DNA from 2 places in the Streptomyces sp. MK7 genome. Region 2 is predicted to be linked to the other one. Evidence: riboswitches for the same ligand, from Rfam matches in the RefSeq annotation. Region 2 holds a riboswitch; the other holds the start of a gene.

Region 1 (11,771 bases), on a different contig from region 2:
CGGTGAAGGTGCGGTTCCTGGGCAGGACCCCGCGCGGGGTGATGCGCACCTCGTCTCCGTCCCGGGTGAACCCGGCGCGTCTGCCGTTGACTTCGACGCGGGTGACCTGGAGCTGCTGCAGGTCCAGGTCGAAGGAGGACAGGTTCTCGGTGGCGCGGGCGGTGAGCGTGGTACGGCCGTCGAGGCGGTCGGTGTCCGGGTCGTACGCGATGTCGAGGGCGTAGTGGCGGGCGTCGAAGCCGCCGTTGCCCGCTTGCGGGAAGTAGGAGTCGCCGATGCCCGGGGCGCCGTGGGTGGGGGCCGAGGAGGCGGCGATGGCGAGGAAGGAGGCCGCCGCGGTGGTGACGGCCGCCAGACGTGCCGAACGGGAGAGTGCCATGAGTCATCCCTTCGCGCGTGCGTCGATCAGCGGATCGCACGGACAGGGACGACTCTGCACTCTCCCGTCTGGTCATGTGCATGACTTTGCCAAGCCGTCATGCGTCAGTCGTCGCTTGACTCCTGACTGTCGTTGTCGCTGTCGCCACTGCTGTCACTGGCGCTGCTCGATGCTTCGGGGGCGGCCGTCTCGGCGTCGGCGTCCGCCTCCGCTTCCGAGCCCGTCTCGGACTCCGGCTCCGCGCCCGACTCCGGCTCCGATGCCGTCTCGGACTCCGGCTCCGCGCCCGACTCCGGCTCCGATGCCGTCTCGGACTCCGACTCCGCGCCCGACTCCGGCTCCGCCGAAGCCTCGGCAGGCTCCTCCGTGTCGTCGGAGGACGGTGTGCCGGCCTCCGACTCCGCCTCCGCGACCTCGCCGGCGGCCGCCGCGACCGCCGCCGAGGTCTCTGCCGACTCGGCCAGGGCCTCCTCGGAGACCAGCTCCGCCGCCTCCTTCGCGGCCGTCAGCAGCACCGTGTCCTGCGGCGCCTGGTCCTCGAAGTTCTCCGGGTGGTGGCAGGCCACCCGCTGACCCGGCCTCAGCTCCTTCAGCGCCGGCTCGGTCGTCCGGCAGATCTCCGTCGCCTTCCAGCACCGGGTGTGGAAGCGGCAGCCGCTCGGCGGGGAGATCGGCGAGGGAACGTCGCCCTTGAGCAGGATGCGCTCGCTCTTGGCGTTCTTCCGCCTGGGGTCCGGGATCGGGACGGCCGACATCAGCGCCTTGGTGTACGGGTGCATCGGCGCCTTGTACAGCGAGTCCCGGTCGGCCAGCTCGACGATCTTGCCGAGGTACATCACCGCGATCCGGTCCGAGACGTGCCGGACGACCGACAGGTCGTGCGCGATGATCACGTACGTCAGGCCCAGCTCCTGCTGGAGGTCGTCGAGCAGGTTGACGACCTGCGCCTGGATCGACACGTCCAGCGCCGAGACCGGCTCGTCCGCCACCACCAGCTTCGGCTTGAGCGCGAGCGCGCGCGCGATGCCGATGCGCTGGCGCTGGCCGCCGGAGAACTCGTGCGGATAGCGGTTGTAGTGCTCGGGGTTGAGGCCGACCACCGACAGCAGCCGCTGCACTTCCTTCTTGATGCCGCCCTCGGGCTCGACGCCCTGGAGCTTGAAGGGAGCGCCGACGATCGTGCCGATGGTGTGGCGCGGGTTCAGCGACGAGTACGGGTCCTGGAAGATCATCTGCACATCGCGGCGCATGGGGCGCATGCCGCTCACACCGAGGTGCGTGATGTCCTTGCCCTCGAACTCGATCTGCCCGCCCGTGGGTTCGAGCAGCCGGGTGATCAGCCGGCCCATCGTCGACTTGCCGCAGCCGGACTCGCCCACGACGCCGAGGGTCTCGCCGGAGCGCACCTCGAAGTCAAGGCCGTCCACGGCGCGCACGGCGCCGACCTGGCGCTGGAGCAGGCCCTTCTTGATCGGGAAGTGCTTCTGCAGCCCGGTGACCTTCAGCAGGACCTCGCCGGGCGCGACCTCCTTGGTGAGGGTGGCCGTGCCGGCCGCCTCGGCCTCGGCGCCGTCGCTCTGGGCAGGGATGCTCACTGCCTTGTCCTCTGCGTTCTCACTCACAGCTTCGGCGCAATCTCTTCGGTCCAGATCCGCTCCCGCTGCTCCTGCGACATGTGGCAGGCGGCCCAGTGCTGGCTGCCGACCTCGGTCAGCTCGGGGCGCACCGTGCGGGTGACGTTGTCCTTCGGGACGTCGGCGTACGGGCAGCGCGGGTTGAAGGCGCAGCCGGACGGGACGTTGATCAGGGAGGGCGGCGATCCCTTGACCGGGATGAGCCGGTCCTGCTGCTCGCGGTCCAGGCGCGGCATCGAGCCGAGCAGACCCCAGGTGTAGGGGTGGCGGGGCTCGTAGAACACCTTGTCCGCCGGGCCGCGCTCGACGCACCGGCCGCCGTACATCACCAGGATGTCGTCGGCGAGTTCGGCGACGACGCCGAGGTCGTGGGTGATGACGATGACCGCGGAGCCGAACTCCTTCTGCAGGTCCCGGATGAGGTCGAGGATCTGCGCCTGGACGGTGACGTCCAGGGCGGTGGTCGGCTCGTCCGCGATGAGCAGCTCGGGGTTGTTGACCAGCGACATCGCGATCATCGCGCGCTGGCGCATACCGCCGGAGAACTCGTGCGGGTAGCTGTCCACGCGCTTGTCCGGCTGCGGGATGCCCACCCGGTCGAGCATCTCGATCGCCCGCCTGCGGGCGGTCTTCTTGTCGACCTTGTGGTGGATGCGGTACGCCTCGACGATCTGCGCGCCGATCGTGTAGTAGGGGTGCAGCGCGGACAGCGGGTCCTGGAAGATCATCGCCATCTCCCGGCCGCGCAGCTTGCGCACGTGGTCGGGGTCGGCGGACAGCAGTTCGGTGCCGTCCAGCCAGATCTCGCCGGAGATCTGCGCCTTGCGCTTGCCGTACTGGCCGGCGGTGTGCAGGCCCATGATGCCGAGCGAGGTCACCGACTTGCCGGAGCCGGACTCGCCCACGATGCCGAGGGTCTTGCCCTTCTCCAGCTGGAAGCTGAGTCCGTCGACGGACTTGACCAGGCCGTCGTCGGTCGGGAAGTGCACCTTCAGGTCGCGCACTTCCAGGAAGGCAGTGGGGGCGGGCGAGGCGGTGCTGGGCTCGCCCACGGCCGCTCCGGTCTTGCTGAGTTCGGTCATGCCAGCCTCACTCGGGGGTCGATCACGGCGTACAGGACGTCCACCACGAGGTTGGCGATGAGCACCGCGAGGGAGGTGATCAGGGTGACGCCGAGGATGATGGGCAGGTCCTGGTTCCTGATGGCGTCGAGCACGGCGCGGCCGAGACCGGGCAGGTTGAACGTGGACTCGGTCAGGATGGCGCCGCCGATGAGCGCGCCGAGATCCATGCCGAGCATGGTCAGGAGGGGGGTCATCGTGGAGCGCATGGCGTGCTTGCCGATGACCGTCTGCTCCTTGAGGCCCTTCGCGCGTGCCGTGCGGATGTAGTCCTCACCGAGGATCTCCAGCATGGTGGCGCGGGTGATCCGGGCGTACATCGCCGCGTACAGGAAGGCCAGGGTGATCCAGGGCAGGATCATGCCGCCGAACCAGCCGCCGACGCTCTGGGAGAGGGGCACGTACTGCGCGTCGAGCCAGTGCAGTCCGAAAGCGAAGATCGCCAGGCTGAGCAGGCCGGTGAAGTAGATGGGGAGGGAGACACCCGCCAGGGCGACGACCATCGCGCCGCGGTCCCAGATGCTGCCCCGCTTGAGCGCGGAGAGCACACCGGCGGCGACACCGAAGATCAACCACAGCACGGCGGCGCCGAGCGCGAGTCCCAGGGTCACCGGGAAGCGGTCGGTGAGCACCGGCCAGACGGCCTGCTCGCTCTTGAAGGAGTAGCCGAAGCAGGGCGCGGCGCAGTGGGTGACGTCGCCGCCGCCCGAGTAGGTGCGGCCCGCGAAGATGCCCTTGAAGAACTCCCACACCTGCCAGTAGATCGGTTCGGCCAGGCCCAGTTTCTGCCGGACCCCCTCGACGGCGGCCGGGTCTGCCTGCTTGCCGACGAAGCTCAGGGCGATGTCGACGCCCGCCCACTTGGGGACGAGGAAGAAGATGCCGAAGACCACCATGACGATGACCACGAGCATCACTGCGGCGGCGAAGAGCCGCCTGATGAGGTAAGCGAGCACAGCTTACGGCCCGCCGCGGGACCGCGGGCCACCTGCGGTCTCCCTCCACTGTCTTGTGGACCGTGGGGGGCTCCCCGGGTGGCCCGCGACCACGCCGCGCCGGCCTTCACCTGCCTTTCGTGCCGTACGGCGGGTGTGCCGGGTTTACTTCGGGTTCTTCAGGCCGAGGTTGACGAAGTCGTACATACCGCTGTAGTTGTCGGTCGTGTAGACGTTCGCCAGGTTGTCCGAGCGCCAGTTGATGAACTTCTCGAAGGTGAAGGGCAGGTAGTACGCGCCCTCCATGACCTTGTGGTTGATCTCGGTCGCGATCTTGGTCTTGCCGGCGTCGTCCAGCGTGGTGACGTACTGGTCGAAGAGGCCGTCCAGCGCCTTGTCCTTGATCAGGGCGTAGTTGTTGTTACCGCTCGGCAGGATGTACTTGCTGTCCCACAGCGGCAGACCGAAGCCCTGGACGGTCGGGAAGTCCGGACCCCAGCCCATGATGATGATGCCGTAGCCCTTCTTCTTCACGTTCGAAGGGCTGCCGATGATGCCGGTGGTCTGCGAGCCGTCGTACTGGTCGATCTGCGCGTTGATGCCGATCTTCTTCAGCGACGCCTGCATCGACTGGGCCGTGGCGACCTCGACCGGCTTGTTGTTGCGCACCGCGATGGTGGTGGAGAAGCCGTTGGGGTGACCGCAGGCCTTCAGCGCCTTCTTGGCCTCGGCGACGTTGCCGTTCTTGTTCGCGCCGGAGATGCCGTACGGGTCGTACTGCTGGCCCTCGGCGCCCGGGACGGACGGCGGGAGCATGTTGGTGCCGATGTCACCACCGGCGACGGGGCCGCCTCGGGCGGTCTGCAGCGAGACGTGGTCGGCGCCGAGGATGACGGCCTTGCGGCACTCGATGTTGTCGAACGGCTTCACGCTCTGCGGGAAGACCGCGTACCGGATGTAGCCGGAGACCGGGTTGTCCAGGTTGGCCTTGTGCTGCTTCAGGGCGGTGGTACGGCCCTGGGGCGACATGCCGGTCTGGTTGATGTCCAGGTCCAGGTCACCGTTGAGCAGACGCTGGTCGAGCTGGTTGGCGTCCGAGAAGAACTGAACGGTGATCTTGTCCGGGTACGCCTTGCGGATCGGGTCCGAGGCCTGCTTCCAGTTGGTGTTGCGCACCAGGGTCAGGCTCTTGCCCGGGCTGTACGACTGGAACTTGTACGGGCCGGAGGAGAAGGGGTGCAGGCCGTACTTGGACTTGGTGTCCATGTCCTGGCGGACCGGGGAGGCCGAGACCAGGCCCAGCACCTCCTCGAAGTCCGAGTTGGCCTTCGGCAGGTGGAAGACGATCGTCTTGTCGTCCGGCGTGTCGATGGCCTTCAGGCCCAGGTGGTCCGCGGACTTGTCCTTGTACGGGCCCTTGTACTCGCCCTTGGGGTCCAGGAAGTCCTTGAGGTAGGTCGGACCGCCGGACAGCACGTCCTGCGCCCAGACGCGCTCGATGCCGTACTTGATGTCCTTGGACGTGATCGGCTTGCCGTCCTCCCACGTGATGCCGTCACGCAGGTGGTACGTGTAGGTCTTGCCGTTGTCCGTGACCTTGGCCAGGCCGTCGGCGAGGTCCGGGGTGAGCTGGGCGCCGGCCTTGCCCGGCTCCGTCTTGCCCGTGACCAGCTGGCGGCTGTAGTAGCGGGCGAAGTTCCACATGAAGCCGTAGTAGCCGCGCGTGGTGTCCCACGAGTCGGCGTCCTGGGCACCACCGAACTTCAGCGTGCCGCCCTTCTTGACCAGCGAGGCCTGGGCGACCTTGTTGTTCGCGGCGTCGTAGCCGGCGGCGCCGGTCTTCGACCCGCCCTTGTCGTCGCTGCCGCCGCCGCACGCCGCCGTGGTCAGCAGTGCGGCGACCGCAGCAGCGGCGGCCAACGCCTGCTTGCGCCGCCCTGAGGTGCGTTGGGTAGTCACGATCTCGGATCCTCCGGATTTGATGAGAGACCCCGTGTTGGTGCCACGGGACGCTTGGGGTTGGCGCATCAGCGGGCGCCCTTCGGGTCGAGCGCGTCCCGCACGCCGTCGCCGAAGAGGTTGAAGGCAAGAACGGTGATGAAGATCGCCACACCCGGGACCACCATGTACATGGGGTCCGAGTCGTAGTAGTCGATCGCGCTCGAGAGCATCTGCCCCCAGGACGACGTGGGCGGCTTGACGCCCACGCCCAGGAAGCTCAGTGCCGCCTCGGTGAGGATGTTGGTGGGGATCATCATCGTCGTGTAGACGATGATCGGCGCGACCAGGTTGGGCAGCAGCTCCTTGAACAGGATGTAGAACCGCCCGGCGCCCAGTGATCGGGCGGCCTCGACGTACTCGCGCTCGCGCATCGAGAGCGTCTGGCCGCGCACCACACGTCCGATGTAGGGCCAGCCGAAGAAGCCGATGACCAGGATCATCACGAAGACCCGCACGCTGGAACCGGTCAGCCCCAGCATGTTGCTCGGCATCACGGAGACCAGGGCGATGGTGAACAGCAGCTGCGGGAAGGCCAGCAGGCCGTCCATCACACGGCTGATGACCGAGTCGACCCAGCCGCCGAAGAAGCCGGCCAGGATGCCCAGGACCGTGCCGAGGATGACGGCGACCATGGCGGACAGGAAGCCGACCAGGAGCGAGACGCGTGCGCCGTAGACGATGCGGGCGAAGATGTCGCGGCCGTTGACCGGCTCGACGCCCAGCAGGTGGTCACCGCTGATGCCGCCCAGCGACCCCCTGGGGGTGCCGAACAGCGGGTCGATCAGGTTCTCGTGATAGGCGTCCGGGTCCTGCCCGACGAGATTGGCGATCACCGGTGCGAGCAGCGCGATCGCGATGAGGACGAGCACGACGACGCCACCCGTCAGTGCGAGTTTGTCCCGCTTCAGGCGCTCCCAGGCGATCCGTCCCAGGGAGCGGCCCTGGACGGCCTTCACGCCCGCGGTGGCAACCGCCGCTTCGTCGGCCGCGCTGGGGGCCGCTTCCGCGGTCGGCTCGTGCAATGGTGCCGTCATTAGGCAGGGACCCCTCTCAACCGGCGGTAGCCGGCCCGCACTTGCCGCTGTAGCGGCATCATCAGTCCGTCGTACACAGGGGCGAAGCCCCCTTGGTGCGGGAGTCTTCAACGCATTGGCGATCTGTTGCCAGACTTGACGGTGAATGGATGCGTAAACGTGATGCAGGCAGAAGGGTTCCGTTATCCGGACAGTGGGTAACGGGGGTCGGACATGGGCCAGTTAGGCCTTTCCGTGTCAGAACCGGACCTTCCGCCCCCATCTACGCGCGCAGAAGTCCTTTCCGCGACCCGATCGAGGAGCCGGTCGAGGTCAGCGGAACCGGTACTTCCGGATCAGTATCCGCCCCCGGCCGGCGGGTAGCCGTAGCCGCCCGGCGGGTTCTGGACCGCCGGGGCGGCGTGGGCCTCGCGGTCGTAGAACGGGCGGGCGTTGGCGCGCAGCCACATCGCCACCGGGTCGAACTCGTCGGACATCGCCACGGTCGACACCGGCAGCCCGTCGGGGACCGCGCCGACGGACTGCCGCATCATCGCCCGCACCGAGTCGACGGCGGGCGGGGAGGTGTCGTACACGTCCAGGCCGACGGCGAGGTACGGCGCCCCGAGCGCGGGCTGCACCCAGGCGCGCCGCAGCGAGCGGACCGCCGGGGTCCGGTGGGCGTTCTGCGTCAGCAGGGCGTAGAAGTGAGGGATCTCGATGGCCGGTTCGGACAGTCTGAGCGGTCCGGCGGGCTGGCGGTCGAGGCCGGTGGCGATGCGGCGCAGATCCAGCCAGGGGATGCCGACGCCGCCGCCCGGGGCGTGCGGGTTCAGCCACAGGCCGTAGCGGTCGGGGTACAGGACGCGGGCGACGTCGAGGGCGTCCACCACCTCGTACGACCGGTTCCAGCCGCTGGCCGACAGCTCCTGCGCGGAGGTGACACAGGGCGCGTAGCCGTGGCCCTCGACGTCCATGTGGCCGTACTGGGCGTCGGGGGAACCCGCCTGGCCGTGCCAGAGCAGCATCCAGACCTGGCCGGAGGTCGGGGTCGCGAGGGCGCGCAGCAGCGCCTCGTAGGCGTCGTAGCGTCCGGGCGTCACCTGGCGCAGCGTCTGCTCCACGTGCCCGGCCGCGGCCGTGCCGCTCGCGCTCACTTTTTACCGCCCCTTCGTACAAGCAACGTTTCGACCGAGCCGTGGGTCCAGCTTAGAGCCCGCCCGCGAGCCCGGTGCGTGGTGTCGTCCCGCGGGTGCGGGGAGGTCACGGCCTGTCGCGCTCCGCGGCCCGGCCGCATGCCGGCGCCGTCCCGCCGCCCTGGAGGATCTTCAGTGGCCGTACTGGTAGAACGGCCGGACCTTCTCCCTCAGCCAGCCCGCCACCGGGTCGTCCGTCACGTCCAGCAGGACCAGGTTGACGGGCCACTGGACGGGGACCTCGGCGAGGGCCCGGCCCAGGGCCTCCAGGGGACGGGCGCGCAGGTCGCCGTCCCACTGGGAGAGCTCGACGCCTATGAACATCACCGGGTCGGCCGTCTCTATGGCGGCCAGGCAGCGGCGGGCCGCGAGGACCACGCCCGTCTCGGCGAACTCGGCGGAGGCGGAGGCCAGGAAGTCCACCGGGTCGTCCTGCCAGTCGGGTTCGAACAGACGGACGCGGCCGCCGCCGGGGCCGTCCAGTTCGGTGCGCCCGGCCCGGCACAGTTCGGCCACGGCCGGCGGTGGCAGCGGGATGCCGACCACGCCCTCCGGGTTCAGCGCGATGCCGGCCTGCGGCGGCAGCCCGCGCGCGAACTCGACGGCGGGCGCGATGACGTAGGGCATGTGAGGGCCGGCGACCTGGCGGAGCTGCTCCTCGGAACTGAAGACCGGGACATAGGCCTGGCCGTCGATCTCCAGGGTGGGCAGGTCGAGCGGACCGCTGTGCGGGCCACCGCCGCTGGGCAGCGGAACCCAAAGGAAGCTGCGGCCCAGCACCTCGATGATCCGGCCGCCGGCCGAAGGGATGCCGAGGGAGGCCGAGAGCACTTCCTCCAGCTCGTTGCCGGGCCATCCGCCGTGCGGCTGGGGATGCGCCTGTGCCGGAAAGTCCGCGGGGTAGCCCCCGGAGAAGTCCGCCGGAATGTCCATTCGCCTACCACCTGCTGGGAACCGCTGTTGTGACCGAAAGGCTATCGGGTGCCGGTGCGGGACGGGCCGGTGAAGCCGATCCGGCGCAGCGCGGCCGCCGCCTCGCGGTCCAGCAGGACGGCCGAGCCGCAGCCCCCCGGCAGCTCACCCCGCTCCACGGCGCGCAGGAGGCGGGCCGCGGCCCTGCGGTGGCGCAGGAAGGCGTAGCGGGAGACACCGCGGCCGCGCCGGCGCATGCCGTCCACGGCGGTCTCGGGGGTGACGTCCAGCAGGATGAGGTGGAGCGTGCCGCCGCGGCGGCGGGCGGCGCGGGCCAGCCAGCCGCGGACCCAGCTCTGCGTGCCGCAGTCGTGGACCACGAGCCCCTCTCCGGAGCGCAGCGCGCGGCGCAGCGCGGCGTAGTGGGCGAGGCGGACCAGGGGGCGGTAGAGCACGTAGGGCAGGCGGGGCGAAAGGCGGGCGTCCCAGCGGTCGCGGGTGTCCTGGGAGTCGATCCTCGGGCCGCGCACCGCACGCCGCATCAGGGTCGACTTGCCGCTGCCGGGCAGGCCGGTGACCACGGCCAGGTCGTGCGGGCCGAAGAGCAGCGCGTGCGGGCCGCGGCCGGCCCGCTCGCGCAGGTCGCGCACCACGGGCACGGGGCGACCGCCGTGCTCGCGGGCCGGGGCGAGCGGCCTCCGGGCCCCGGGCCGGCCGGGCAGGGCGAGGGCCCGGGTCGTGGCGTACGCCGGCGCGGTCCTGTTCACCGTCATCGTCCTCCCCTGGGTGGTGACGGTTCCCCGTCGAGTGTAAAGAGAAGGTAATGCCCAGGGTCCGGTGATTTCGTGCGCGTTCTGCCACGGGTCGGTCACAGATGCGGCCTGACGTGATCCGGCCCGGCGTGCAATGATGTGCGCGCCAACTGCATACAGGCCGCTTGAATCCGCGCGGGAGAGTTCCCAGCAGCCGTCTCGCTGGGGCGCCGAAGGAGCAAGTCCCTCCCTTGAATCTCTCAGGCCCCGTTACCGCGCGGGCGAGGCACATCTGAAAAGCGGGCCGCTGCCGCAGTGGCTCCACCCAAGGTGCAAGCCGTGATCATCCGTCCTACGGCGGTCATGGCGAACCTCTCAGGTTCCGATGACAGATGGGGAGGACACCGATCCGTCCTCGCCCTCCCCACGCTCGGCCTCACTCGCGCGGGGGGACCCCCACCGCCTGGGAGACACGCCCGATGAGCAGTTCCGCACCCCGTCCGCTCCGCCATACCGCGCTCGACGCGGTGCACCGCGCGCTCGGTGCGACGATGACCGACTTCGCCGGCTGGGACATGCCGCTGCGCTACGGCTCCGAGCGTGACGAGCACATCGCCGTGCGCACCCGGGCCGGGCTCTTCGACCTCTCCCACATGGGCGAGATCACCGTCACCGGACCGCAGGCCGCCGCCCTGCTGAACCACGCCCTGGTCGGCAACATCGCCTCCGTCGGCGTGGGCTGGGCCCGGTACACCATGATCTGCCGCGAGGACGGCGGCATCCTGGACGACCTGATCGTCTACCGGCTGGCCGAGGCCGAGTACATGGTGGTCGCCAACGCCTCCAACGCCCAGGTCGTGCTGGACGCGCTCACCGAGCGGGCGGCCGGTTTCGACGCCGAGGTCCGCGACGACCGGGACAACTACGCCCTGATCGCCGTGCAGGGACCCGAGTCCCCCGGCATCCTCGCGTCCCTCACCGACGCCGACCTGGACGGCCTGAAGTACTACGCCGGCCTGCCCGGCACGGTCGCCGGGGTGCCCGCGCTGATCGCGCGCACCGGCTACACCGGCGAGGACGGCTTCGAGCTGTTCGTCGCGCCGGCCGACGCCGAGAAGCTGTGGCAGGCGCTGACCGACGCCGGAGCGGACGCCGGGCTGGTGCCGTGCGGGCTGTCCTGCCGCGACACGCTGCGCCTGGAGGCCGGCATGCCGCTGTACGGGCACGAGCTGACGACCGGGCTCACCCCGTTCGACGCCGGGCTCGGCCGGGTGGTCAAGTTCGACAAGGAAGGCGACTTCGTGGGCCGCGAGGCGCTGCTGGCCGCCGCCGAGCGCGCCGCCTCCCAGCCGCCCCGGGTGCTCGTCGGCCTGGTCGCCGACGGCCGTCGCGTGCCGCGCGCCGGGTACCCCGTCGTGGCGGGCGGAGAGTTGATCGGCGAGGTCACCTCCGGCGCCCCCTCCCCCACCCTGGGCAAGCCGGTCGCCATGGCGTACGTCGACGCCGCGCACGCCGCGCCGGGCACGCCGGGCGTCGGCGTGGACATCAGGGGCAGGCACGAACCGTACGAGGTCGTGGCGCTGCCCTTCTACAAGCGGCAGAAGTAAGACTGGTCCGGCAGGGCGCCGGCGGCACCCGTGCGGCACCGGGTGCCCGGACGCCATGTGCCCGCGTGTCGTGCCCGCGCGTGTGACGCCCGGCACATCACCCTGCTCACCAGCGTTTTCAGCAGTCCTCAGTCACCAGCAGTCCCCCGCGTACAGGAGAATTCAGGCCATGAGCAACCCCCAGCAGCTGCGCTACAGCAAGGAGCACGAGTGGCTGTCGC
Region 2 (11,771 bases):
GCGCCGGCGAGGGCTGGCTCGCCACTCGCTCGCTGCTGCGCCGCCGCGGGGTCCGTACCGACCTGCTGGTGTCGGTGCGCGTCACGGACGGCGTCTCCCGGCGGCTGGTCCTGCGGGACGCCTTCGGCGCCCGCGTCGAGATCGACCCAAGGGTCCTGGTGGACAACCCCGGCCTGTGGCACCGCTTCGAGGAGGACGCGCGGACATCGGCGGCGAGCGGCCGGCTGCGGTGCGGGGCGAGCGCGCTGCGGGACCTCGCGGAGCAGGTCGACCGCGAGACCGCGCTGACCGTGTTCCGCATCTCCGGACTCGGGCCATGACGCCTCCGGAGCCCCGGCTCAGGCGTGATACCTCCGGACACCGGGGCTCAGCCATGACGTCTACGATCTCCGGGCCTCGGCGGCGGCGACACCTCCGGGGGTTCAGCCGCCTCCGGGCTTCCGGGCGCCGTGGTTTCCCCGGCCGGGCGAACCCCGACGAATCCTCCGGCTCACCTGCTCCCGACGCCCGCCCCGCCACCGGCGCGGCCATTCTTAACGGAAGATTGACGCCGCCCACCCCGGTACGCGTGGGCCCACGCGTCACGCTCTGCATACGCTGGTGACCTGTCCGCGTGATGGCCTGATCCACACGCTGAGCCGCACATCAGGAGCAGGGCCCATGGCCACCACCGAACACCCTCCCAGTCGTCTGCGTGCCTGGATGCTGGAGGGCCTGTCCGACATGGGCAAGGGCATGCAGCAGGCACCGCACGCCGCACCGGAGCCCCCGCACAAGGGGCAGCGGTGGTGGCGCGTGATGTGCCTGACCGGTGTCGACTACTTCTCGACGCTGGGCTACCAGCCGGGCATCGCGGCCCTCGCCGCCGGTCTGCTGTCGCCGGTCGCCACGCTGGTGCTGGTCCTGGTGACCCTCGTGGGCGCCCTCCCGGTCTACCGCAGGGTCGCCGAGGAGAGCCCGCGCGGCGAGGGCTCGATCGCCATGCTGGAGCGGCTGCTGTCGTTCTGGCAGGGCAAGCTGTTCGTGCTGACCCTGCTCGGCTTCGCCGCCACCGACTTCCTGATCACCATCACCCTGTCGGCGGCCGACGCCTCGACGCACCTGGTGGAGAACCCGCATCTGACCGGTGCGCTGCACAGCCACCAGATGCTCGTCACGCTGTTCCTGGTGGCGCTGCTGGGCGCGGTGTTCCTCAAGGGGTTCCTGGAGGCGATCGGGGTCGCGGTCGCGCTGGTGGGCATCTACCTGGGGCTGAACGTCGTCGTGGTGATCGTCGGCCTGTGGCACGTCGTCACCGCCGGTCATGTGGTGGCCGACTGGTCCAGCGCCCTGACCGCCCAGCACAGCAGCGTCTTCGCCATGGTCGGCGTGGCCCTGCTGGTCTTCCCCAAGCTCGCGCTCGGCCTGTCCGGCTTCGAGACCGGCGTCGCCGTGATGCCGCACGTACAGGGCGACCCACAGGACACCGAGGAGCGCCCGACCGGCCGGATCCGGGACACCAAGAAACTCCTCACCACGGCCGCGCTCATCATGAGCGGCTTCCTGATCGCCACCAGCTTCATCACCACGCTGCTGATCCCGGCGCCGGAGTTCGAGCCCGGCGGCAAGGCCAACGGGCGCGCGCTGGCCTACCTGGCGCACCACTACCTCGGGAACGCCTTCGGCACGGTGTACGACGTCTCGACCATCGCGATCCTGTGGTTCGCGGGCGCCTCCGCGATGGCCGGACTGCTCAACCTGATGCCGCGCTACCTGCCCCGTTACGGCATGGCCCCGCACTGGGCCCGTGCGGTGCGGCCCATGGTCATCGTCTTCACCCTGATCGGCTTCCTGGTCACCTGGATCTTCGACGCCGACGTCGACAAGCAGGGCAGCGCGTACGCCACCGGCGTCCTCGTCCTGATCAGCTCCGCCGCGATCGCGGTGACCATCGCCGCCCACAGGGCCGGCCAGCGCAACTGGACCATCGCGTTCGCGGTGATCTCGACGGTGTTCCTCTACACCACCGTCGTCAACGTCATCGAACGCCCGGACGGTGTGAAGATCGGTGCCTGCTTCATCGTCGGCATCATCCTGGTCTCGCTGCTGTCCCGACTGGCCCGTGCCTTCGAGCTGCGCGTGACCAGCGTGACGCTGGATCCGATGGCGGAACGATTCGTCAGGGACATCGCCAGCCGCAAGATCCGGTTCATCGCCAACAAGCCCGGGCGCCGGGACAAGGCCGAGTACCGCGACAAGATCGAGCAGATCCGTGGCGACAACGACATCCCCGAGACGGAGGACTTCGTCTTCGTCGAGGTGACGGTCACCGACCCCTCCGAGTTCGAGGCCGGCCTCACGGTGAGCGGCGAGGTCCTGCACGACCGCTACCGTGTGCTGACGTTGGAATCCTCCTCCATCCCCAACGCCCTGGCCGCCCTCCTCCTGCACGTCCGCGAGGCGACGGGCTGCACTCCGCACATCTACTTCGAATGGACCGAGGGCAACCCGTTCCGCAACTTCCTGCGCTTCTTCCTCTTCGGCCAGGGCGAGGTCGCGCCGGTCACCCGTGAGGTGCTGCGCGAGGCGGAGCCGGACCGGGCCAGGCGGCCCCGCGTGCACACGGGCTGACCCGCCCGGTCACCGACCCGACGTCCGCGGCTGCCCGCCGACGGCCCTATCGTGACCGGCATGCAGTCCTACACGATCGGCCAGGCGGCCCGTCTGCTCGGCGTCAGTCCGGACACCGCACGCCGCTGGGCGGACGCGGGCCGGGTGGCCACCCACCGCGACGAGAGCGGGCGGCGGCTCGTCGACGGCCGCGACCTAGCCGCCTTCTCGGTCGAACTGGCCCGGTCCGGCGGCGGTGACGAGGAGGTCTCCTACACCTCGGCCCGCAACGCCTTCCCCGGCATCGTGACGGCCATCAAGCTCGGCGACGTGGCGGCACAGGTGGAGATCCAGGCGGGACCACACCGCCTGGTCTCGCTGCTCACCCGGGAGGCCGTCGAGGAACTGGGCCTGGAGGTGGGCATGGAGGCGACCGCTCGCGTGAAGTCGACAAACGTACATATCGACCGGACCTGACAGCGCCGGCAGGCCCGATGCCCGCGCCGGGCGCCCGGCAGCCACGGCTGCGCCTACGACCTCGCCGCAGCCCTCCCCCGGCCCCACAGCTTCAGGTCCGGCACGGTCAGACGGGCCGGCCGGGCGAGATCTCCGGTCAGGACGAGTCCCGCGATCACCACGGCCACCACCTCCGCCGTCTCCGTACCTGAGCAACCGCCTCATGCAAACGCATATGCGACCCTGAAACGTGGGAAGGTCAGCTCATGCGACGTGACAGAAGACTTCCGGCTCGCACTTGCGGCATTATCATCACGTCACGGCCGCACTTCGGCCGTGGCGGGGCGCGACACCTTCCGTGCGGCAGCAGAGGAGTAGATCCGTGATGAACCGTTCCGTGCGCCGGACCCGGACACTGCAGGTGGCCGGTGCGGGAGCCGCGGCTCTGCTGGCCCTCAGCGGTTGCTCCTCCGCGTCCTCCTCGTCGTCTTCCGACGGCTCGTCGTCGTCCGGGTCCGGATCGGCGACGTCCTCCTCCCAGAAGGTGACCGGCACGGTGACCGTCTTCGCCGCCGCCTCCCTGAAGGAGAGCTTCACGGCGCTGGGCAAGGAGTTCGAGCAGCAGCACCCGGGCACCAAGGTCACCTTCAACTTCGGCGGCAGCGACACCCTCGCCGCGAGCATCACCGGCGGAGCCCCCGCCGATGTCTTCGCCGCGGCCAGCCCCAGGACCATGAAGATCGTGACCGACCAGAAGGACACGGCCGGCGCCCCGGCCACCTTCGTCCGCAACCAGCTGGAGATCGCGACCCTGCCGGGCAACCCCGACAGGATCTCCGCTCTGAAGGACCTGACCAGGTCCGGGCTGAAGGTCGTCCTGTGCGACAGAGCGGTGCCCTGCGGTGCCGCCGCGCAGAAGGCACTCAGCGCCGCCGGCCTCGAGCTCACCCCGGTCTCCTACGAGCAGGACGTCAAGTCCGCCCTGAACAAGGTGGTGCTGAAGGAGGCCGACGCCGCGGTGGTCTACAAGACCGATGTGAAGGCGGCCGGTGGCAAGGTGGAGGGCGTGGAGTTCCCCGAGGCGGCCAAGGCCGTGAACGACTACCCGATCGCCCTCCTGGACAACGCGCGCGACTCCGCGGCGGCCAAGGCCTTCATCGCGCTGGTGCGCTCCGCCGAAGGTCAGAAGGTCCTGACACAGGCCGGGTTCCTCAAGCCGTGACCACGACCCACGACACCGGCGCGGTGACCATGGAGAACGGGCCACGGCGCAGGCGTGTCCCCCGGGGCGTCCCGCTCCCCCTGCTGGTGCCGGCGCTGGTGGGCCTGGCGTTCCTGCTGCTGCCGCTGCTGGCCCTGCTGATCCGCGCCCCCTGGCGCAGCCTGCCCGACCAGCTGACCAGCCCGGAGGTGTGGCAGGCGCTCCAGCTGTCCCTGATCAGTGCCACCGCCGCCACCGCCGTCAGCCTGGTCCTCGGCGTCCCGCTGGCCTGGCTGCTGGCCCGGACCGACTTCCCCGGACGCGGCCTCGTACGGGCCCTGGTGACGCTGCCGCTGGTCCTGCCGCCGGTGGTGGGCGGTGTGGCACTGCTGCTGGCGCTGGGGCGCAACGGGGTCGTCGGGCAGTGGCTGGACTCCTGGTTCGGGATCACGCTGCCGTTCACCACGGCCGGTGTGGTGGTCGCGGAGGCGTTCGTCGCCATGCCCTTCCTCGTCATCAGCGTCGAGGGCACACTGCGTGCCGCGGACCCGCGCTACGAGGAGGCGGCCACCACACTGGGCGCGTCCCGTTTCACCGCGTTCCGCCGGGTCACCCTGCCTCTGATCGCGCCGGGCATCGCGGCGGGTGCCGTGCTGGCCTGGGCGCGGGCGCTCGGCGAGTTCGGCGCGACGATCACCTTCGCGGGCAACTTCCCCGGCCGTACCCAGACCATGCCCCTGGCGGTCTATCTGGCCCTGCAGAATGACCCGGCCGCCGCGATCGCGCTGAGCCTGGTGCTCCTCGCGGTGTCGATCGCGGTGCTCGCGGGTCTGCGGGACCGCTGGACGACGGCATCCTCATGAGGCCGCCGCGGATCCCCGGCACGAACCATCCCGCATCCTGGACGATCACCTCATGACCGACATCGACGAGACCACGAGCGGCGTCCGCGCCGAGGACCTGCAAAGTGCCGGGCTGGACGCCCGGCTCGTCGTCGACCGCGGCGCCTTCCGTCTCGACGTGACGCTCACCGCCGCCCCCGGCGACGTGGTGGCCCTGCTCGGCCCGAACGGCGCCGGCAAGACCACGGCCCTGCGCGCTCTGGCCGGCCTGGTCCCCCTCACCGGCGGCCATCTGCGCCTGGACGGCGCCACGCTGGACCGTACGCCACCGGAGGCGCGTCCGGTCGGGGTCGTCTTCCAGGACTACCTGCTCTTCCCGCACCTGTCCGCCCTGGACAACGTGGCCTTCGGGCCGCGCTGCCAGGGCGCCAGCAAGGCCGAGGCCCGTGCGCTGGCCTCCCGGTGGCTGGCGCGCATGGGCCTGGCCGACCACACCGGTGTCAAGCCGCGCAGGCTCTCCGGTGGCCAGGCCCAGCGAGTGGCCCTGGCCCGCGCCCTGGCCACTCACCCCCGGCTGCTGCTCCTGGACGAGCCGCTCGCCGCACTGGACGCCCGTACACGCCTGGAGGTCCGGGCCCAGCTCCGCCGGCACCTCGCCGAGTTCGAGGCCGTCGCCGTCCTGGTCACCCACGATCCGCTGGACGCGATGGTGCTGGCGGACCGGCTCGTCGTCGTCGAACACGGGCGCGTGGTGCAGGAGGGTGCCCCGTCCGACATCGCCCGCCGACCGCGCACGGACTACATCGCGCAGCTGGTCGGCCTGAACCTGTATCGCGGGCAGGCCGAGGGCCACACCGTACGGCTGGACGGCGGCCCGGTCCTCGCCACCACCGAGGACCTGTCCGGACCGGCCTTCGTCGCCTTCCCGCCGGGCGCCGTCACCCTCTACCGGGACCGCCCCTCCGGCTCCAGCGCGCGCAACCTGTGGCGCTGCGAGGTCGCGGGCCTGGAGACGCACGGCGACCAGATCCGCGCGGACCTTGCCGGCGAGCTGGCTCTCGCCGCCGACCTGACCACGGTCGCCGCGGCGGAACTCGACCTGCACCCGGGCGCGGTCGTCTGGGCGGCGGTCAAGGCGGCCCAGACCCACGCCTACCCGGCCTGAAGGGGCCGCCACGGCCTGACGCGGCTCGCGCGCGACATGACCACTGGCCTTCGGCGGGCACGCAGTGGCCTCGGGCCTGTCGTTCACGGCCCCGGCCTGCCCTCTACGGCCTCAGACCCGCCCTGTCCTGACGATCCGCCCCTCGGCCCTCGGCCCTGCCCTCCCGGGTATCAGGCCCGCCCTGGCCTTTGTGCCCGCCCACGGCCTCACCCCGGGCCCGCCACGGCGTGACAGCGGCGCGTGGCGGCACATACCGGCAGGTTGCGGCGACTACGGCAAAGGGCCCCGCTCCGGCCACGGAAGGCCGGAGCGGGGCCCCTGGACGGTTCTCCTGGTGGTGGTCCAGGAACCTCCGGGCGGCTCCACGCCACCCGGGGAGCCGGCTCAGTCCTCGTACGCGTCCAGCGGCGGGCAGGAGCAGACCAGGTTCCGGTCGCCGAAGGCCTGGTCGATCCGGCGCACCGGCGGCCAGTACTTGTCCGCGGCCGAGACACCCGCCGGGAAGAGCGCCTCCTCACGGCTGTAGGCGTGCTTCCACTCCCCGCCGAGCGCGGCCGCGGTGTGCGGGGCGCCGCGCAGCGGGTTGTCCTCCGCGGGCCACTCGCCGGAGCCGACCTTCTCGATCTCGGCGCGGATCGCGATCATCGCGTCGCAGAAGCGGTCCAGCTCGGCCAGGTCCTCCGACTCGGTCGGCTCGATCATCAGCGTGCCGGCCACCGGGAAGGACATCGTCGGCGCGTGGAAGCCGTAGTCGATCAGCCGCTTGGCCACGTCGTCCACGGTCACACCGGTCGCCTTGGTCAGCGGCCGCAGGTCGACGATGCACTCGTGCGCGACGAGCCCGCCGGGGCCGGTGTAGAGCACCGGGTAGTGCGGCTCCAGGCGCTTGGCGACGTAGTTGGCGCTGAGGACCGCGACCTGCGTGGCGCGCTTGAGACCCTCGCCGCCCATCAGCCGGACGTACGCCCAGGAGATCGGCAGGATGCCCGCCGAGCCCCAGGGCGCGGCCGAGATCGGACCGACGCCGGTCTTCGGTCCGGCCTCGGGCTGCATCGGGTGGTTGGGCAGGTACGGCGCCAGGTGGGAGCGTACGGCGACCGGGCCGACGCCGGGACCGCCGCCGCCGTGCGGGATGCAGAACGTCTTGTGCAGGTTCAGGTGGGAGACGTCGCCGCCGAAGTGGCCCGGCTTGGCGAGGCCGACCAGGGCGTTGAGGTTGGCGCCATCGACGTAGACCTGGCCGCCGGCGTCGTGCACCTGGGCGCAGATGTCGGCGACGTGCTCCTCGAACACGCCGTGCGTGGACGGGTAGGTGATCATCAGCACGGCCAGCTGGTCGCGGTGCTGCTCGATCTTCGCCCGCAGGTCCTCGACGTCGATCTCGCCGTCCTCGGCGGTCTTCACGACGACGACCTTCATGCCGGCCATCACGGCGCTGGCGGCGTTCGTGCCGTGCGCGGAGGACGGGATGAGGCAGACGGTGCGCTGGTCGTCGCCGTTGGCACGGTGGTAGCCGCGGACGGCGAGCAGACCGGCGAGCTCACCCTGGGAGCCGGCATTGGGCTGGAGCGAGACCTTGTCGTAGCCGGTGACCTCGGCGAGCCGATCCTCCAGCTCGTGGATGAGGGTGAGGTAGCCCTGCGCCTGCTCGGCGGGCGCGAAGGGGTGCAGCCCGCCGAACTCGGGCCAGGTGACCGGTTCCATCTCCGTGGTCGCGTTGAGCTTCATGGTGCAGGAGCCCAGCGGGATCATGCCGCGGTCGAGCGCGTAGTCGCGGTCGGCCAGCTTGCGCAGGTAGCGCAGCATCGCCGTCTCGGAGCGGTGCTGGTGGAAGACGGGGTGGGTGAGGTAGGCGTCGGTGCGCAGCAGGCCCTCGGGCAGGGCGTCCGCGGCGGCGGCGTCCAGGGCCTCGATGCGGGCCTCGACGCCGAAGGCGGACCACACGGTGCGCAGCTGGGCCCGGTCGGTGGTCTCGTCGCAGGCGATCGAGACGTGGTCGGCGTCCACGAGGCGCAGGTTCACGCCGGCCTCGCGGGCGGCGGCGGCGACCTCGGCGGCCCGGCCCTCGGTCTTGACCGTGATCGTGTCGAAGTAGGCGCCGTGGACGACCTCGGCACCGCCCGCCTTCAGGCCCTCGGCGAGGATCGTGGCGTAGCGGTGGGTGCGCTGCGCGATGCCCTTCAGGCCCTCGGAGCCGTGGTAGACGGCGTACATGCCGGCCATGACGGCGAGCAGCACCTGGGCGGTGCAGATGTTGCTGGTGGCCTTCTCGCGGCGGATGTGCTGCTCACGGGTCTGCAGGGCGAGGCGGTAGGCCTTGTTGCCGTCCGCGTCCACGGAGACGCCGACCAGGCGGCCGGGCAGGCTGCGGGCGAACTTCTCGTGCACCGCCATGTAACCGGCGTGCGGACCGCCGAAGCCCATCGGCACACCGAAGCGCTGGGTGGTGCCGACGGCGATGTCCGCGCCCAGCTCGCCGGGGGACTTCAGCAGGGTCAGGGCGAGCAGGTCGGCGGCGACGGTGACCAGCGCGCCGAGCTCGTGCGCCTGGTCGATCACCGGCCTGAGGTCGCGTACGGCACCGGAGGCGCCCGGGTACTGCAGGAGCACGCCGTTGATCTCGCGCTCGGCGATCTCGGCGGGGATGCCGTCGCTGAGGTCGGCGACGACGACCTCGACACCGGTCGGCTCGGCGCGGGTCTCGATGACGGCGATGGTCTGCGGCAGCGCGTCCGCGTCGACGAGGAAGAGGCCCTTCTTGTTCTTGCCCATGCGCCGGGACAGCGCCATCGCCTCGGCGGCGGCGGTGCCCTCGTCCAGGAGGGAGGCGCCGGAGGTCGGCAGGCCGGTGAGGTCGGCGACCATGGTCTGGAAGTTCAGCAGCGCCTCGAGGCGGCCCTGGGAGATCTCCGGCTGGTACGGGGTGTACGCGGTGTACCAGGCCGGGTTCTCCATGACGTTGCGCAGGATGACGGGCGGCGTGAACGTCCCGTAGTACCCGAGACCGATCATCGAGCCGAGGACCTGGTTGCGGTCGGCGAGGGAGCGCAGCTCCGCCAGCACCTCGGCCTCGGTGCGGGCGCCCGGCAGGTCGAGCGCGTCGGCGTTCTTGATCACATCCGGCACCGCGGTGGCGGTGAGCTCGTCGAGCGAGCCGTAACCGACCTGCGCGAGCATCTTGGCCCGCGCCTCCTGGTCGGGCCCGATGTGGCGCTGCTCGAAGGGAATGCCCTGTTCGAGCTCGGAGAGCGGAATGCGCTGGGCGGTCATTGCGGAGGCCTCCTGGTCTGACGCGACCTTCGAGGGACACCACGGCTCGGGTGCCCCGACGGCCTCCCCCTCTGTCATCTCAACCTGAGAGCTTCACCGGACCGCCCGAGGGCACCCGGTTTTCACCGTCGGTGAGAGCGGAAGCCGTCGACACCCGCTCTGCTTTCCAGAGTGACCTCGTCCGTGCGGTACAGGGGCCTGAGAGATTCCGGGGAGGATTTGCTCCTTCGGCGCCTCCGATGGTGGTGGAGGACTCTCCCGCACGGGGTCAGCAGCCGTTTGCCAGCGTACCAGCGGGCTTCACGAGGCGGGCTCGAGTGGCCGCCGTCCCGATTGTGCTCTTTTGTAGTGCTTACGAATGAGTTGCGACCTAGTGGAGGGACCGTGCAGACCGACAACGATCCGCGCAACCTGATCGGCCGCAAGGCGTTCGACCGGAACGGCACCAAGATCGGCACGGTGGACGAGGTCTACCTCGACGACGCGACCGGTGTGCCGGAGTGGGCCGCCATACGCACCGGCCTGTTCTCCCGGGACGCCTTTGTGCCGCTCGAGCCCAGCGAGCTGGTCGACGGCGAACTGCACGTCCCCTTCGACCGGGCCCTCATCAAGGAGGCCCCCGACTTCGGCGTCGGCCGCCACCTCTCCCCCGAACAGGAACTGCAGCTCTACCACCACTACGGTCTCGACGTGGCGCCTCCCCCCGCCCTCCCCGACCGCGACTTCGGCAAGCTCGCGGGATCCGGCTCCGAGGAAGGCTGAGAGCGAGCGGCGCCCGGCCGGGTTCTACGCGGGCCGGATCCCGCCGGCCACCGAGGACGCGCTGTCGGTCGCCTCGGTGCGGCCGGTCACTTCGGTGCTGCCGGTCGCCTCGATGCTGCCGGTGACGCCAGGGCTTGCGGCGGCGTCCGGTCTTCGCCGCACCAGCGGGAGTGGGTCCGCCGGCTCCAGGTCCGGGTCGTCGACGCGGAAGGTCCGTACCCGTCCGGGCTCGGAGTCGGGCGTCTCGAAGCGGACCGTGACCCGGCCGAGGCCGCTGCCCTGGACCCAGCCGTGCCCGTGCTCGGTGTGCCGTACGTCGTGGCCCGCCGGCCAGTGCCGCTCTGCGGGCGCCGACTGCTCCGGGGCCGGTTCGTCCGCGGCTTCTTCCTCAGGGCCGTCCATGTGCGCGCCGGCCGCCTGGGCGAAGAGGTCCTCCTGCGTGTAGTCGGCGAGCCCGGACACGCCCACACCGAGCAGCCGCACCCCGCCCGTGGTGTCCACCGAGTCCAGCAGCCGGGCCGCCGCCTCCCGCACCACCGCCGGGTCGTCGGTGGGCCCGCGCAGCGTCTCGGAGCGGGTCAGCGTGGAGAAGTCGTAGCGCCGTACCTTCAGCACGATGGTGCGGCCCGACAGCCCGGCCCCGCGCAGCCGACGTACGCACCGGTCGGCGAGCCGCTGCACCTCCAGGCCCACCCGCAGCCGGTCGTGGATGTCCACGTCGTAGGTGTCCTCGACCGACACCGACTTGGCCTCGCGCTCGGCGACCACGGGCCGCTCGTCGTGCGCCAGCGCCATGGCGTACAGCGCCTGCCCGTGCGCCTTGCCCAGCAGCCGTACGAGCTCGTCCTCACCCGCCTCGGCCAGCTCGTCCACGGTGTGGATCCCGGCCCGCCGCAGATGGTCGCCCGTCGCCGGGCCCACGCCGGGCAGCGTCCGCACCGACATGGGGCCCAGCAGGGCCCGCTCGGTGCCGGGCTCGATGAGGACCAGTCCGTCGGGCTTGGCCTGTTCTGAGGCGATCTTCGCGAGCATCTTGGAGGCGGCCAGGCCCACCGAGCCCGTCAGGCCGGTGACGGCACGGATGTCGGCGCGCAGCCGGATCCCGGCCAGCCGGGCGGAGTCGGCGTCCCAGGCCGCTCCCCCGGCCTCCAGGTCCACGAACGCCTCGTCCAGGCTGAGCGGCTCCACCAGCGGTGACAGCGCCCGCAGCAGCCCCATCACCTGCTCGCTGATGGACCGGTAGAAGCCGAAGCGCGGCACGAGATACGCGGCGTTCGGAGCCAGTCGCCGCGCCTGGGCCATCGGCATCGCCGAGTGGACACCGAAGACCCGTGCCTCGTACGACGCTGTGGCGACCACCCCGCGCGGCCCGAGACCGCCCACGATGACGGCCTTCCCGCGCAGGCTCGGCTTGGACGCCTGCTCCGCCTGGGCGAAGAAGGCATCCATGTCGAGATGCAGGATCGTCGGCGCGCTTCTCACACCT

What was found. Region 2 has a riboswitch for glycine ahead of gcvP (aminomethyl-transferring glycine dehydrogenase). Riboswitches for the same ligand answer to the same signal wherever they lie in the genome.
Region 1: linked by a shared signal. The riboswitch ahead of gcvT (glycine cleavage system aminomethyltransferase GcvT) and the one ahead of gcvP (aminomethyl-transferring glycine dehydrogenase) in region 2 are both predicted to bind glycine.

Annotation. Positions count from the first base shown of each region.
Region 1 covers NZ_JAVACL010000009.1:48,475-60,245, reverse strand. The annotation lists gene R2S09_RS13445 (M1 family metallopeptidase) at 1-379, opposite strand, end outside; gene R2S09_RS13440 (dipeptide ABC transporter ATP-binding protein) at 484-1,974, opposite strand; gene R2S09_RS13435 (ABC transporter ATP-binding protein) at 1,998-3,095, opposite strand; gene R2S09_RS13430 (ABC transporter permease) at 3,092-4,090, opposite strand; gene R2S09_RS13425 (ABC transporter substrate-binding protein) at 4,235-6,028, opposite strand; gene R2S09_RS13420 (ABC transporter permease) at 6,097-7,104, opposite strand; gene R2S09_RS13415 (enhanced serine sensitivity protein SseB C-terminal domain-containing protein) at 7,440-8,240, opposite strand; gene R2S09_RS13410 (enhanced serine sensitivity protein SseB) at 8,412-9,212, opposite strand; gene R2S09_RS13405 (AAA family ATPase) at 9,254-9,964, opposite strand; glycine riboswitch at 10,130-10,229, shown strand; gene gcvT (glycine cleavage system aminomethyltransferase GcvT) at 10,423-11,550, shown strand; gene gcvH (glycine cleavage system protein GcvH) at 11,720-11,771, shown strand, end outside.
Region 2 covers NZ_JAVACL010000048.1:35,056-46,826, forward strand. The annotation lists gene R2S09_RS33680 (hypothetical protein) at 1-320, shown strand, start outside; gene R2S09_RS33685 (amino acid transporter) at 661-2,610, shown strand; gene R2S09_RS33690 (molybdopterin-binding protein) at 2,671-3,066, shown strand; gene modA (molybdate ABC transporter substrate-binding protein) at 3,431-4,267, shown strand; gene modB (molybdate ABC transporter permease subunit) at 4,297-5,109, shown strand; gene R2S09_RS33705 (ABC transporter ATP-binding protein) at 5,162-6,253, shown strand; gene gcvP (aminomethyl-transferring glycine dehydrogenase) at 6,638-9,523, opposite strand; glycine riboswitch at 9,700-9,794, opposite strand; gene R2S09_RS33715 (PRC-barrel domain-containing protein) at 9,908-10,285, shown strand; gene R2S09_RS33720 (DNA polymerase IV) at 10,310-11,767, opposite strand.